2 regions of the Klebsiella scottii genome follow, and region 2 is predicted to be linked to the other one. Evidence: predicted binding sites of a transcription regulator. Region 2 holds the regulator's gene; the other holds the start of a gene.
What was found. Region 2 encodes Fur, which represses iron uptake genes when iron is present. Its sites were predicted from a motif close to ATAATAATGAGAACNACTATCAA; they were not measured.

Region 1: the regulator Fur is predicted to act here: its motif matches at 5,062-5,084, upstream of fhuE (ferric-rhodotorulic acid/ferric-coprogen receptor FhuE).

The regions. Positions count from the first base shown of each region.
Region 1 is NZ_JARXNI010000020.1:2,160,503-2,168,040, forward strand. It holds gene QFI97_RS17800 (NAD(P)/FAD-dependent oxidoreductase) at 1-772, opposite strand, end outside; gene ycfP (alpha/beta hydrolase YcfP) at 1,009-1,551, opposite strand; gene nagZ (beta-N-acetylhexosaminidase) at 1,588-2,598, opposite strand; gene thiK (thiamine kinase) at 2,627-3,442, opposite strand; gene lpoB (penicillin-binding protein activator LpoB) at 3,423-4,058, opposite strand; gene QFI97_RS17825 (YcfL family putative periplasmic lipoprotein) at 4,080-4,454, opposite strand; gene hinT (purine nucleoside phosphoramidase) at 4,458-4,814, opposite strand; gene fhuE (ferric-rhodotorulic acid/ferric-coprogen receptor FhuE) at 5,177-7,360, shown strand; gene ptsG (PTS glucose transporter subunit IIBC) at 7,476-7,538, opposite strand, start outside.
Region 2 is NZ_JARXNI010000020.1:2,708,790-2,716,327, reverse strand. It holds gene glnS (glutamine--tRNA ligase) at 1-1,502, shown strand, start outside; gene chiP (chitoporin ChiP) at 1,943-3,346, shown strand; gene QFI97_RS20425 (ChiQ/YbfN family lipoprotein) at 3,394-3,726, shown strand; gene fur (ferric iron uptake transcriptional regulator) at 3,806-4,258, opposite strand; gene fldA (flavodoxin FldA) at 4,551-5,081, opposite strand; gene ybfE (LexA regulated protein) at 5,232-5,525, opposite strand; gene ybfF (esterase) at 5,659-6,432, opposite strand; gene seqA (replication initiation negative regulator SeqA) at 6,616-7,164, shown strand; gene pgm (phosphoglucomutase (alpha-D-glucose-1,6-bisphosphate-dependent)) at 7,198-7,538, shown strand, end outside.

The DNA.
Region 1 (7,538 bases), 550 kb from region 2:
GCAGGCCGTTAGCATCGGCGCTGGTGACCATGGTTTTTGTCAGCACCCGCACGCCGAGCTTGGTCAGCTCGCTGTGTGCGGCGCCGGAAATACGCGGCGGCAGCGCCGGCAGAATACGCTCCCCGGCCTCAACCAGAGTGACGTTCAGCGCTTCGTTGGTCAGCCCTTTGTAGCCGTAGCTATGCAGCTGCTTAACCGCATTATGCAGCTCGGCAGAAAGCTCAACGCCGGTGGCCCCGCCGCCGACGATAGCAATATTCACTTTGCCGTTGGCGCCGAGATCCGCGGAGTATTTCAGGAACAGGTTCAGCATTTCCTGATGGAAACGACGCGCCTGGTGCGGGTTGTCGAGGAAAATACAGTTATCTTTAACGCCCGGCGTATTAAAGTCGTTAGAGGTACTGCCCAGCGCCATGACCAGCGTGTCGTAAGGCAGCTTACGCTCGGCCACCAGCAGCTCGCCCTTTTCGTCACGCAGTTCGGAAAGCGTGATGGTTTTTGCTTCGCGGTTGATATCCGCGACGGAACCGAGCTGGAACTGGAAACCGTGATTGCGGGCATGAGCCAGGTAGCTCAGCGCATCTACACCTTCGTCGAGCGAACCCGTTGCCACTTCATGCAGCAGCGGTTTCCACAGATGGCTATGGTTGCGATCCACCAGGATGATTTTCGCTTTTTTGCTACGGCCCAGCTTTTTACCCAACTGAGTAGCCAGTTCCAGTCCGCCGGCACCGCCACCAACGATTACTATTTTTTTCAATGGTGTAGTCACGTGACCCCCTAAAATTATTAACCAATTGTTAATTAAAAGTTATATAAATAGCCTTTAATTAACAACAAGTTACAGCATTGAAACCATTCAGCGAAATCGAGAATAACATGAACGGTTCATTGGTCATACCAAAATTGATATGCATCAAGTTTTACCGCACATTTTTTGTGCAAGCAATCACAGAATGGATAAAAAAAGCCCGCGGTGCGTTCACACAGCGGGCTGGAGGGAGGCGATCAGCCGAGGGTCTTAAAGGCCTTTATCCGCTGCAGATGCGGGGAGATACTCTTGAATTTATGACTCTGCTCGTTATCCCAGATAATTTCATAGTAGTGATGCAGCAGCTCAGCGGAACGCTGGCTGTCCAGCGCTTCATCCTTGCGGGAAAGCATCACCAGGCAACGATCGCGATTTTTTTCACGGAAGTTATTCACGCACTTGGTGGCGATATCCGCGTACTCTTCCGGCCGATCGATCTTCCCTTCCATGTTCTCATCGGGAAACAGGTTCGGGTTAAAAATCGCCTGGCGGATATCGCAGAGGAAGCCAATTCGTTCCGCCCAGTAGCCGCCCAGACCAACGCCGCAAATCAGCGGCCGATCGTCGGCGTTGAGCTGCAGCATCTTATCGACCTCTTTTAACAAGTGCTGCATGTCATGCTTCGGATGCCGCGTACTGTAGCTAATCAACCGCACGTCGGGGTCGATAAACTGCAGCTGCAGCACCTTCTCATGGTTACCGGGGCTGTTAGAGTCAAAACCGTGTAAATAGATAATCATCGTATCCTCACCAGACAACAACGCCCTTCAGGTTTGCTACGCGGACTTCGCCTCTTGCCAACGCGCGTGGAGCTGCTCCAGCTGCGCGTTGACCGCCTTCCAACGGGCGGAATCCCTTAGTTCCTGACGGGTAAAGGAACCTTTATGATACAATTTCGTAACACGCTCTGCTTTGATCGGCGACAGGTTATCCAGCACGCTGACCGCACCCTTACGATTATTACAGACCAGGATCATATCGCAACCCGCGTCCAGGGAAGCCTGCCCGCGCTCGGCGTAGCTGCCCATAATCGCCGCGCCTTCCATCGACAGATCGTCGGAGAAAATCACGCCGTCAAAGCCTAACTCCCCGCGCAGCACCGTCTTCAGCCAGTGCGCCGAGCCGCTGGCCGGACGCGGGTCGACGTCGGTGTAAATAACGTGGGCAGGCATAATCGCATCAAGCCGCTGCTCCGCAACCAGCGTGCGGAAAACGGCCATATCCCGGGCGCGAATTTCCGCCTCAGCGCGCGGGTCGCGCGGCGTCTCTTTATGAGAATCCGCGGTTACCGCCCCGTGGCCCGGGAAATGCTTCCCGGTCGCTTTCATTCCCGCTTCATGCATACCGTCAATAAAGCAGCGCGCGATGGCCAGCGCCTTCTCGGGATCGTCATGATAGGAGCGCTCGCCGATGGCGGCGCTAATGTGGCCGACGTCGAGCACCGGCGCAAAGCTGATATCAATATCCATAGCGATCATTTCGCTGGCCATCAGCCAGCCGGCCTGCGCCGCCAGCCTGCCGCCCTCTTCCATCCCCAGCAGTGCGGCAAAGGACTGCGCGGCCGGCAGGTGGGTAAAGCCCTCGCGAAAGCGCTGCACGCGCCCGCCTTCCTGATCGACCGCGATCGCCAGATGATTGCGCGAAGCTTCGCGGATCTGCCGCACCAGCTCGCGCAGCTGCGCCGGATCGTGATAGTTGCGGGTGAAGAGAATCAGCCCTCCAACCAAGGGATGCGCGAGGATCTCCCGCTCTTCCGCATCCAGTTCAAAACCTTCGACATCCAACATTACCGGACCCACACTGACCTCTCTTATATTATTTGTCTAACTGACGCCAGGCCGCATCTGCCAGGGCGATAAACTGCCGGTCGCCGGTTTGCTGCCAGCGACGCTCATACCAGCCTACCATTAGCATCAATACCCACGGGCGCCAGCGCTGAATTTGTCGCCACAGCTGGCGCTCATTAATGTTCGCCTGTCGGGCGTACTCCGCTGCCAGCTGCCGATGCTGCGCGGAATCAATCCACACGGCAGCAAGCTCCAGCGCAATATCGCCGTCGCCGGCATATTCCCAGTCGATCAGCCGCAGCCCGCCCTCGGTATGGACAAGATTGCCCGCATGCACATCCATATGTAGCGGCGCCAGGCGCAGCGGGCGAGGCTCTCCGCGCCGTAGCAGGCGCTTATACCAACGCAGCCAGAGCGGGGTTCGTCGCGAGCGGTCGCTCTGCTGCCAGTAGTGTTCCAGCAGCGGCGCCAGCGCGATACGCCAGCCCAGGCGCGGCTGCTGGTGCAGATGATACAACACCCCGGCCAGCTGCGGGCCCGGCGGAAGCGCGCTTTTCATTTCTCCGACGCAATATTCCACCACCATCCAGCGCGGCGAGTAAAAAACTGGCGACGGTGCAAGCGTATCCGGCATCCGGGATAACGCGCGATATTGACGAAGGAAATCGCTGGCGGGCGCGGCAGGATCGTGCGGCTGGCGTAGTACCAGCCGCCGGGTGCCGTTGCTGATAATGCAGCTACCGCCGCTCAGACCGGCAAAGGCCGGATCGTCGAGCGGCGAATAGCGGGGGAAAAAGCGCGACAATACCTCATCGCGCGTAAGCTTACTGTTGCTGAACTGCACCTTTACCTGACCAAATAATCTCGCCGGTTTGCACCAGCATCAGCTGCATCTTCAGCTCAGGTGAATTGACGTTGCCGGTGGCATTAGAGTAGAGCACGTACTGCGCGCCAACGGTGCGCGCGATGCCCATCGCTTTGCTGCGGCTACCGAGGCTATCCTGCGGCGACAGGCCAAGCTGCTGTTTCGCTACGCCGAGCTGCTGCGGCGAGACCAGCGTAAACTTGCCGTTTCCCGTCAGCGCATTGCGCAGGGCCGCGGTCGCGTCGCCGGCGTTCAACGTCCCGTTAGTGCGGTTGTTGACGCTATCGACCAGCAGAATGCTGCCCGCATTCACGCCCCCCGCCTGCAGCATCTGCCCGACCATCGGCTGCACCGCGCCGTTCCAGTCATAGTGGCGAACGCGCGGCGTCGGCTGCGTCGGCTGCTGTTCATGCTCAATCGGCCCAGGCTGCGCCGGCACTGCCGGAATGCCCGGCACGGTCGGCACCGTAGGCTGCGGCTGCGCAGGCTGTTCCGGCTTCGGCTGCGCCTCCCCTACCGGCGCGGGTTCCTGACGCTGCCCGACGCACCCGGCAAGGAATATCGCCAGTGCTGTGATCAACGCATAGCGACACATTTTAATCATCACAATTACCTCTTACAGATAAAGATAAAGTCGGGCCTTGTGCGCCCCCAAAATATTCGCGCTACCGTAAAGCGTCACGGATGAGCGTGCGGGCACCGTTATGCTGCGGGCCGGCTCCAGCGGGTGCATCTCCAGTCCTCTGGCGTCATACCAGAAAAATCGGTAATGCACGACGATCGGCTCCTGGCGTTCGTTGAACAGCCTTGAAGTCGCGGTGGCCTGAATCTGTGAGGCGGTGACCTCAGGCGCATCGGCGCTGATACCTGCGGCTAAGACGTTAGACTCCATCACCAGCGTCTGCTGTTCTCCCACCGGAATTTCCGCGTGAGAACCGCAGCCGGCCAGCAGCGCCGCCGCCAGAAGAGTGCCGAAATGAGCTGCGCGCATTGATTAGCCTTTGTGAGCCAGCATTGGACCCAGCGGGCGACCGCCCAGCAGGTGCATATGGATATGGTAAACTTCCTGGCCGCCGTGGCGGTTACAGTTGACGATCAGACGATAGCCATCGTCGGCAAGGCCTTCATCACGCGCAATTTTCGCCGCGACGGTCATCATCCGTCCCAGCGCCAGCTCGTGCTCCGTGGTGACGTCGTTGACGGTAGGAATCAGGATATTGGGGATAATCAGAATATGGGTCGGCGCCTGTGGAGAAATATCGCGAAAGGCGGTAACAAGCTCATCCTGATAAACAATATCCGACGGGATCTCCCGGCGAATGATTTTGCTAAAAATCGTTTCTTCTGCCATGACTGATTCCTTATTAATTTTTATACCGTGCTCTGGCCTGCCTCTGCAGATAAACGCGGATGCACAGGATTCATCTAAGAGTATGAGCGAGTTACTCCCCCTCTTTCAACCCGAATGCACTTTTTCTTACGCGGCGGCGGGCCTGGCTGATGACGGATTAAGCATATCCCGGATCGGGACCCGCCGCCGACGCCGATAAACGCCATTTTGACCGCCATTCTTACCTCTGTTTACACATTAAATATAAATGCGTATATTTCTCATTTGTATTCACTATGTGGTTACAGCGCACTTCAGGAATGGTTCGACCGCGGCCAAAGAGCCTCGGCGTATAACGATTGTCTCCTAATTAAGGGTTAATAATGTCTTTCACTACCAGCTTACGGGATGGTCGCCGCGCGCCGTCTCTACTCGCCGTCGGCATTGCGTTGGCGCTCCACCCCGCCCTCGGCATTGCCGCCGGTACGACCGACGACACCATCATTGTAGAAGGGACAACGCCAGCCGGCGTCGGCGAACAGCAGCAGGATTACAGCGTTAAAACCACGTCAGCCGGAACAAAAATGCTGATGACCCAGCGCGATATTCCGCAATCGGTCAGCATCATCAGCGAGCAGCGGATGCAGGATCAGCAGCTGCAAACCCTTGGCGACGTCATGGACAACACGCTCGGGATCAGCCGCAGCCAGGCGGACTCCGATCGCAGCAGCTATTACTCCCGCGGTTTTCAGATAGACAACTATATGGTTGATGGTATTCCAACCTATTTTGAATCCCGCTGGAACCTGGGGGACGCGCTCTCCGATACCGCGCTCTTTGAGCGGGTTGAAGTCGTGCGCGGCGCCAACGGTCTGATGACCGGTACGGGCAACCCCTCCGCTTCAATCAATATGATTCGTAAACATGCCACCAGCCGGGAATTTAAAGGTAATCTTTCGGCGGAGTACGGCAGCTGGAACAAGCAGCGCTACGTCGCGGACGTGCAGAGCCCGCTGACCGAGGACGGTAACGTCCGGGCGCGCATCGTCGCTGGCTATCAGAATAATGACTCCTGGCTCGATCGTTACAACAGCGAAAAAACGTTCTTTTCCGGCATTCTCGATGCCGACCTTGGCACCTCAACCAGCCTCTCCGCCGGCTACGAATACCAGCGCATCGACGTCGACAGCCCAACCTGGGGCGGCCTGCCGCGCTGGAATACCGACGGCAGCAAGAACCACTACGATCGCGCCCACAGCACCTCTCCGGACTGGGCCTATAACGATAAAGAGTTCAACAAAGTCTTCGTCACGCTGAAGCAGCGCTTTGCCGATACCTGGCAGGCGACCATGACCGCGACGCACTCCGAGGTCAAATTCGACAGCAAAATGATGTACGTCGATGCGTACGTCAACAAAGAGACCGGCATGCTGGTCGGCCCATACGGCAACTATGGCCCAGGCTATGACTACGTTGGCGGGACGGGCTGGAACAGCGGCAAACGTAAAATCGATGCCGTAGATCTGTTTACCGATGGCGGCTTCGATCTGTTCGGGCGCCAGCATAACCTGATAGTCGGCGGCAGCTACAGCAAACAAAATAATCGCTATTTCAGCTCCTGGGCCAACGTGTTCCCGGATGAAATCGGCAGCTTTAATAACTTCAATGCGGGGAGTTTCCCTGAAACGAACTGGGGCCCGCAAAGCCTCGCCCAGGACGACACCACCCGGATGAAGTCCCTATATGCCGCGACGCGCTTCTCCCTGGCCGACCCGCTGCACTTAATTCTCGGCGTGCGCTATACCAACTGGCGTATCGACACCCTCTCCTACAGCATGGAGAAAAACCATACGACGCCGTACGCCGGCCTGGTTTACGACATTGATGATAACTGGTCGACCTACGCCAGCTACACCTCAATCTTCCAGCCGCAGAACGTCCGCGACAGCTCGGGTAAATATCTGACGCCGATCACCGGCAACAACTATGAGCTTGGCCTGAAATCAGACTGGATGGACAGCCGTTTGACCACGACGCTGGCCGTGTTCCGTATCGAACAGGATAACCTGGGGCAGTCTACCGGAACCCCGATTGCCGGCAGCAACGGCGATACGGCCTACAAAACCGTCAACGGTACGGTGAGTAAAGGCGTCGAGTTCGAAGTTAACGGGGCGATTACCGATAACTGGCAGATGACCTTCGGGGCCACGCGCTATGTCGCGGAAGATAATGAAGGCAACGCGGTGAACCCGAACCTGCCGCGTACCAGCGTCAAAGTGTTCACCAGCTATCGTCTGCCGGCGATGCCCGAGCTGACCGTTGGCGGCGGCGTGAACTGGCAGAACCGGGTCTATAAAGATACCGTCACGCCGTACGGTACCTTCCGCGCGGAACAAGGCAGCTACGCGCTGGTTGATTTATTCAGCCGCTACCAGGTCACCAAAAACTTCGCCTTACAGGGTAATATCAACAACCTGTTCGATAAAACCTACGATACCAACATTGACGGCTCGATTGTTTACGGCGAACCGCGCAACTTCAGCATCACCGCCAGCTATCAGTTCTGATTTATCCTCAGCGCTGACCATAAAAAAACCAGGGAGCCAGCCGGCTCCCTTTTTACTCGCTGAATCCATTAAAAAAGGCAGCCATTCGGCTGCCTTAGTCTCCCCACATCACAACTTAGTTAGCGCGGATGTACTCATCCATTTCAGTTTTCAGGTTATCGGATTTAGTCCCGAAGAT
Region 2 (7,538 bases):
AGGATTATCAAGGCCAATGCAACCTGCGCTTCGATGACACCAACCCGGTGAAGGAAGATATCGAATACGTTGAGTCGATTAAAAACGACGTGCAGTGGTTAGGTTTCCACTGGTCCGGGAAAGTTTGCTACTCGTCTGATTATTTCGACCAGCTGCACAGCTACGCCGTTGAACTGATTAATAAAGGCCTGGCATACGTTGACGAACTGTCGGCGGAAGAAATTCGCGAATACCGCGGTTCGCTGAAAGCGCCGGGCAAAAACAGCCCGTACCGCGATCGCAGCGTAGAAGAGAACCTGGCGCTGTTTGAAAAAATGCGCGCCGGTGGTTTTGCGGAAGGTAAAGCCTGCCTGCGTGCGAAAATCGATATGGCCTCGCCGTTTATCGTTATGCGCGACCCGGTGCTGTACCGCATTAAATTCGCCGATCACCATCAGACCGGCAGCAAGTGGTGCATCTACCCGATGTACGACTTTACCCACTGCATCAGCGATGCGCTGGAAGGCATCACGCACTCTCTGTGTACGCTGGAGTTCCAGGACAACCGTCGCCTGTACGATTGGGTGCTGGATAACATCAGCATCCCGGTTCACCCGCGCCAGTACGAATTCTCGCGCCTGAATCTCGAATATACCGTGATGTCCAAGCGCAAGCTGAACCAGCTGGTGACCGAGAAGCATGTGGAGGGCTGGGACGATCCGCGTATGCCGACCATTTCCGGCCTGCGTCGTCGCGGCTATACCGCCGAATCGATTCGCGAGTTCTGTAAGCGCATCGGCGTGACCAAACAGGACAACACCATTGAAATGGCGTCGCTGGAGTCCTGCATTCGCGAAGATCTGAACGAAAACGCCCCGCGCGCAATGGCCGTTATCGATCCGGTAAAACTGGTTATCGAAAACTATCCGCAGGGCGGCAGTGAAAATGTGACCATGCCGAACCACCCGAGCAAGCCGGAGATGGGCAGCCGCGACGTGCCGTTCAGCGGTGAGATCTGGATCGATCGCGCTGACTTCCGTGAGGAAGCCAACAAGCAGTACAAGCGTCTGGTACTGGGCAAAGAGGTTCGCCTGCGCAATGCCTACGTGATCAAAGCCGAGCGCGTAGAGAAGGATGCAGAGGGCAATATCACCACTATCTTCTGCACCTATGATGCCGATACGCTGAGCAAAGATCCGGCGGACGGCCGCAAGGTGAAGGGCGTTATCCACTGGGTGAGCGCGGCGCACGCGCTGCCGGTAGAAATTCGCCTGTACGACCGTCTGTTCAGCGTGCCGAATCCGGGCGCAGAAGAGGACTTCCTTGCAGTAATGAACCCCGAATCGCTGGTTATCAAGCACGGCTTCGCCGAGCCGAGCCTGGCGCAGGCGCAGGCCGGTAAGGCCCTGCAGTTCGAGCGTGAAGGCTACTTCTGCCTCGACAGCCGCTATGCAAGCGCCGACCGTCTGGTGTTCAACCGCACCGTTGGCCTGCGTGATACCTGGGCGAAGATCGGCGCATAAACCCGCGTCGCCGCATCGTCATCAAAAACGCCGCATCGCGCGGCGTTTTTTTATTTCCGCATTTAGCTGACTCATTTGGTTATTTTCGCGATGCGAATTAATCTTGTTTACAGCTTGTAATATATCCCGCCTGGCCCGTCTGTTATTTTTGTGTAAAAAACCGCTGTAAGCGTTTCCATCTCATCTTTTATCCTGATTTTGCAAATACTTCCGCGCTAAATGTACGAAATCCCAGGCTGTAACAAAAAGACATAGATTATGTGCGCTTTGTCATAATCTTAAGCTTTGGTCGGCGAAAGAGATTGATAATTCGCGTCACGAAAAATAGTCTATCCAGAGTGGATATGCGGATTTTTACCGCACCGCTTTTTAGCAGTCTTATTTATTTTTCGCGGCTTGCCTTTGGCTCCGCGTTTTAAAACGTCAAAGAGGATATGCACATGCGTACGTTTAGTGGCAAACGTAGTACGCTGGCGCTGGCTATTGCCGCCGTCACCGCGATGTCGAGCTGGATCGTTGTTCCGCAGGCCAGCGCAGCAGGTTTTATTGATGATTCCACGTTAACCGGCGGTATCTATTACTGGCAGCGTGAGCGCGACCGTAAAGACGTCACCGACGGCGATAAGTACAAAACCAACCTTTCGCATTCAACCTGGAACGCCAACCTGGATTTCCAGTCCGGCTATGCTGCCGATATGTTTGGTATTGACGTGGCTGCCTTTACCGCAATTGAAATGGCGGAAAGCAGCGAAAGCGGTCACCCGAACGAAATTGCCTTCTCCTCAAGAAATAAAGCCTACGACGAAGATTACTCCGGCGACAAGAGCGGGATTAGCCTCTATAAAGCGGCGGCAAAATTTAAGTATGGCCCGGCGTGGGCGCGCGCTGGCTATATTCAGCCAACCGGGCAAACGCTGCTGGCTCCGCACTGGAGCTTTATGCCGGGCACTTATCAAGGTGCCGAAGCCGGAGCCAACTTTGATTACGGCGACTCTGGCGCGCTGAGTTTCTCCTACATGTGGACGAACGAATACAAAGCGCCGTGGCACATTGAGATGGATGAGTTCTATCAGAACGATAAGAAGACGAAAGTCGATTATCTGCACTCTCTGGGCGCCAAATATGATTTTAAAAATGACCTCGTGCTGGAAGCCGCGTTTGGCCAGGCTCAAGGCTATATCGACCAGTATTTTGCTAAGGCCAGCTATAAATTTGACGTCGCCGGCGCTCCGTTAAGCACCAGCTATCAGTTCTACGGTACCCGCGATAAGGTCAGCAACGGCGGCGCGAACGATATTTATGACGGCACCGCCTGGCTACAGGCGCTAACCTTTGGCTACAAGGTTGCCGACGTGCTGGACCTGCGTCTGGAAGGCACCTGGGTGAAGGCTGAAGGTCAGCAGGGCTACTTCCTGCAGCGTATGACTCCAACCTACGCATCCTCTAACGGTCGCCTGGACGTGTGGTGGGATAACCGCTCAGACTTCAACGCCAACGGCGAAAAAGCCGTGTTCTTCGGCGCCATGTACGACATGAAAAACTGGAATATGCCGGGCTGGGCGTTTGGCGCGTCTTACGTTTACGCGTGGGATGCGAAACCAGGCAAAATGGCGACGCCCGATGCGTACTACAACGCGGACAAACGTCTGGAAGAGTCGGCCTACAGCCTCGATGCCATGTATACCGTGCAGGACGGCCGGGCGAAAGGAACGCTGTTCAAACTCCACTTCACTCAGTACGACAACCACTCCGATATTCCAAGCTGGAGCGGCGGTTACGGCAACATCTTCCAGGATGAGCGCGACGTGAAGTTTATGGTTATTGCCCCGTTCACTATTTTCTGATGCCGTAGCGGCGGGCGTAAGCCTGCCGCCAGCCCGTGAGGTTGATTATGAAGAAGCTATTGCTCATCGCCATCATGGCATCGGGTCTGGTGGCCTGTACGCAGTCACCGGCGCCAAAAGAAGATACTAAATTGAAGGATGCCTACAGCGCCTGCATCAATACGGCAGAAGGGAATCCGGATAAAGTTCAGGCGTGCCAGAGCGTGCTGAACGTTCTTAAAGAGGATAAGCAGCATCAGCAGTTCGCTAATCAGGAAAGCGTGCGCGTGCTGGATTATCAGCAGTGTATCCTGGCGACCCGCACCGGCAACGATCAGGCGGTGAAAGCCCGCTGCGACCAGATCTGGAAAGAGATCCGCAGCAACAATACCCGGCCCTGATTTCCCTCGTACTCCGTATTTGCGGGCATAAAAAAAGCCAACCTGCGGGTTGGCTTTTTGCTGCTTACGCTGCGGGAAACTATTTTTCCACCGCGTCGTGCGCGTGTTCATCTTCGCGGCAATCGCCTTCTGCACAGTGGCCGTACAGGTACAGGCTGTGGTTGGTCAGGCGGATACCGTGACGGTGGGCAATTTCACGCTGACGCGCTTCGATGGAGTCATCGCTGAATTCGATCACTTTGCCACAATCGAGGCAAATCAGATGATCGTGATGATGCTGCTGCGTCAGTTCGAAAACGGATTTACCGCCTTCAAAATTATGGCGGGTAACAATGCCGGCATCATCAAACTGGTTCAGTACGCGATAAACGGTAGCCAGACCGATCTCTTCACCCATGTCGATCAGGCGTTTGTATAAATCTTCCGCGCTGACGTGATGGTTATCCGGCCCCTGCAGCACTTCCAAAATTTTTAATCGTGGAAGTGTGACTTTCAGGCCAGCCTTCTTCAATGCGGTATTGTTGTCAGTCATGCGGAATCTGTCCTGTTGCTAAACGATCTACTTCCATTAGCGGAAGTAATACAGAGAATCACCCGATGTAATGCGTCTCATTATAGAACTGCCATGATGAAATGAAAACCGCAAGCATCGAGCCTTGTATGCTGTCAAAAACGAGGCACACGCTACAAACTGTGTCACGTCTCCTCGTTAAATCAGAGGACATTGTACAGATATGTGATTAAAAGTTAAAAACTTGTAGCTATTAGTTTTATTGCTTTTACCTATCAATACGGCGATACCCGAAGGTAGCGCCGTTTAACGATCAGGCGTTTTTGATTTCTTCGAGATGCAGTTCTTCAGAAATCTGTTTAACCCACTTCTCTACGCGCTCGTTGGTCAGCTCAGGCTGACGGTCTTCATCGATAGCCAGACCGACGAAATGGTCGTCATCGGCGAGACCTTTAGAGGCTTCAAAATGGTAGCCTGCAGTCGGCCAGTGGCCGACGATGGTTGCGCCGCGCGGTTCGATGATGTCGCGAATGGTACCCAGCGCGTCACAGAAGTATTCAGCGTAGTCTTCCTGGTCGCCGCAGCCAAACAGGGCTACCAGCTTACCGTTGAAATCGACCTCTTCCAGCGTCGGGAAGAAATCATCCCAGTCACACTGCGCTTCACCGTAGTACCAGGTTGGGATGCCCAGCAGCAGAATATCATGACCTTGCAGGTCTTCTTTGCTGCTTTTGGCAATGTCGTGAACATCAGCAACATCTTTACCAAGCTGCTTTTGGATCATTTTTGCAATATTTTCGGTGTTGCCGGTGTCGCTGCCAAAAAAGATGCCGATGATTGCCATGAGTAAAATAACCTCTTGAAACTTAATGATGTGGTAGTGGCGTAATGCCCGCAGATAACGGCAATCATAGCAGAACAGGGAAGGGCGCGGAAACAGCAATCACACCCGACTGCACACTCTGCTACATGAAAGTGTTGTTTTTGAGGTTTCTCAGACTTTACCCTGGCTATGCAGGGCTGCCAGCTGGTTCATCAACATCTCTTCAATCAGATCGCTACGGTTCATATTACGGGCATCAGCTAACTCGTTGAGCGCATCAACCGCTTCAGCGTTGAGCTTGAGCTCCACGCGCCTTAAGCCGCGAACTTTGTCGCGTTTAAGCTGGTTGCGTTTATTGATGCGCAGCTGCTCGTCGCGCGAAAGCGGATTGGTCTTTGGTCTACCCGGGCGACGCTCGGTTGCGAACAAATCTAATGTCGTACGGTCCGTTTGTTCTTTTGCCATGATTCAGAGTGACTTCGGGGAAACGAGTTGTCGGGCCATTGCCGACACAGATAGCGCGCCATAATACATCAGGCGAACCGCTGCGCCAACGACCGCAGGCATTCTGCGGCGCGGTCGGGCAGTTTTTAGCCAGTTATGCCGCTAAAAAGGAGAGATATCGACGAATTGCGCGCAATACCGCTTCCGGTTTCTCCGCATGGACCCAATGGCCCGCGCCGGCAATCACGTGCGCGCGGGCCTGAGGGAACTGAGCCAGCAGCGCGTCGCGATATTCATCGGTCACGTAGGGAGAGTTGCCGCCTGGGATAAACAGGGCCGGATGCGGCCACGCGGGAACCGGCTGCCAGCCGACGATATGGCTATATTGATTCCACAGGACCGGCACGTTAAAACGCCACTGGCCGTCAACGAAGGATTTCAGCAGAAACTGAATGACTCCCTCTTCCTGCAGATGCTTGCGCATAATTGCCGCCGCCTGCTGACGGGTTGCGGCGCCGGCAGCGGTCACGGCGTTAATGGCGGCAAAGATTTCGTCATGGCGGCGGACGTGATAATCCACCGGCGCGATATCAATAGCCACCAGGCCGTCGATGCGTTCCGGGGCCAGGGCGCTCAGCGCCATCACCGCTTTACCGCCCATTGAGTGGCCGATAAAGGTCGCTTTTTCCAGCTGAAGATCGTCAAGGGTGTCGAGCAGATCCTGAGCCATAGCGGCGTAGGTCATCTGCGGATCGCGCGGGGAAAGACCGTGATTGCGCATATCGACCTGCAAAATATCGTAGTCGGCGACCAGGTCGCGTGCGAGGATACCGAGGTTATCAAGGCTGCCAAACAGACCGTGAACCAGGACCACAGGGGAATTATTGTGCGGATTTTGTGCAGATTGCGCGCGGCTATTTAATTTCATGGCAAAGTTCTTTTTTTCGCTCCGTCGGGTTAGGGTATTATGTTGGACATTCTGCCATCCGGCTGCAAGACCCAGAGCTATCTGAGTTTTACCGCCATCCTGGTTTGACGCTATCCGCGGTTAGGATTTGTCCTTATAATCCTGACAACTTGTATTCAGAATAAGATATCGCACTGGATTAAGATGAAAACAATTGAAGTTGATGATGATCTCTATCGCTATATTGCCAGCCACACCCAGCATATTGGTGAGAGTGCATCCGACATTTTACGGCGCATGCTGAAATTTTCCGCCGCTTCCCAGACTGCCACCTCCGTCGCGAAAGCCGCGCCGGCTCCGGCTCCGACCGCTGTTGTTGAGGCCAGGCCCGCGAATCCGGTGAAGGATAAGGTCCGCGCCGTGCGCGAGCTGCTGTTATCTGATGAATATGCCGAACAAAAGCGCGCGGTAAACCGTTTTATGCTGGTACTGACGACGCTTTACTCGCTGGACGGCAAAGCGTTTGCTGCGGCCACCGAGTCTCTGCACGGACGTACGCGTACCTATTTCGCTGAAGACGCCCGCATCCTGCTGAAAAGCGGCAATCAGACCAAACCTAAGCAGGTCCCCGGCACGCCGTGGTGGGTGATTACCAATACCAATACTGGCCGTAAATGCAGCATGATTGAACATATCATGCAGTCAATGCAATTCCCCGCGGAGTTGATTGAGAAGGTTTGCGGCACGATCTAGCTTTATTCACCCTTGCATCAGAAGGATCAGGCAATGGCAATCGATAAGCGTGCGGGGCAGCCTGCACAACAGAGTGATTTGATTAACGTCGCCCAGCTGACTGCCCAGTACTATGTACTGAAGCCGGAAGCAGGCAATGCGGAGCATGCGGTGAAGTTCGGGACCTCTGGCCATCGCGGCAGCGCAGGTCGCCATAACTTCAACGAGCAGCATATTCTGGCGATTGCTCAGGCAATTGCGGAAGATCGCGCGAAGAACGGTATTACCGGTCCATGCTACGTCGGTAAGGATACCCATGCGCTCTCCGAGCCGGCCTTTATTTCCGTACTGGAAGTACTGGCAGCTAACGGTGTTGATGTGATCGTGCAGGAAAA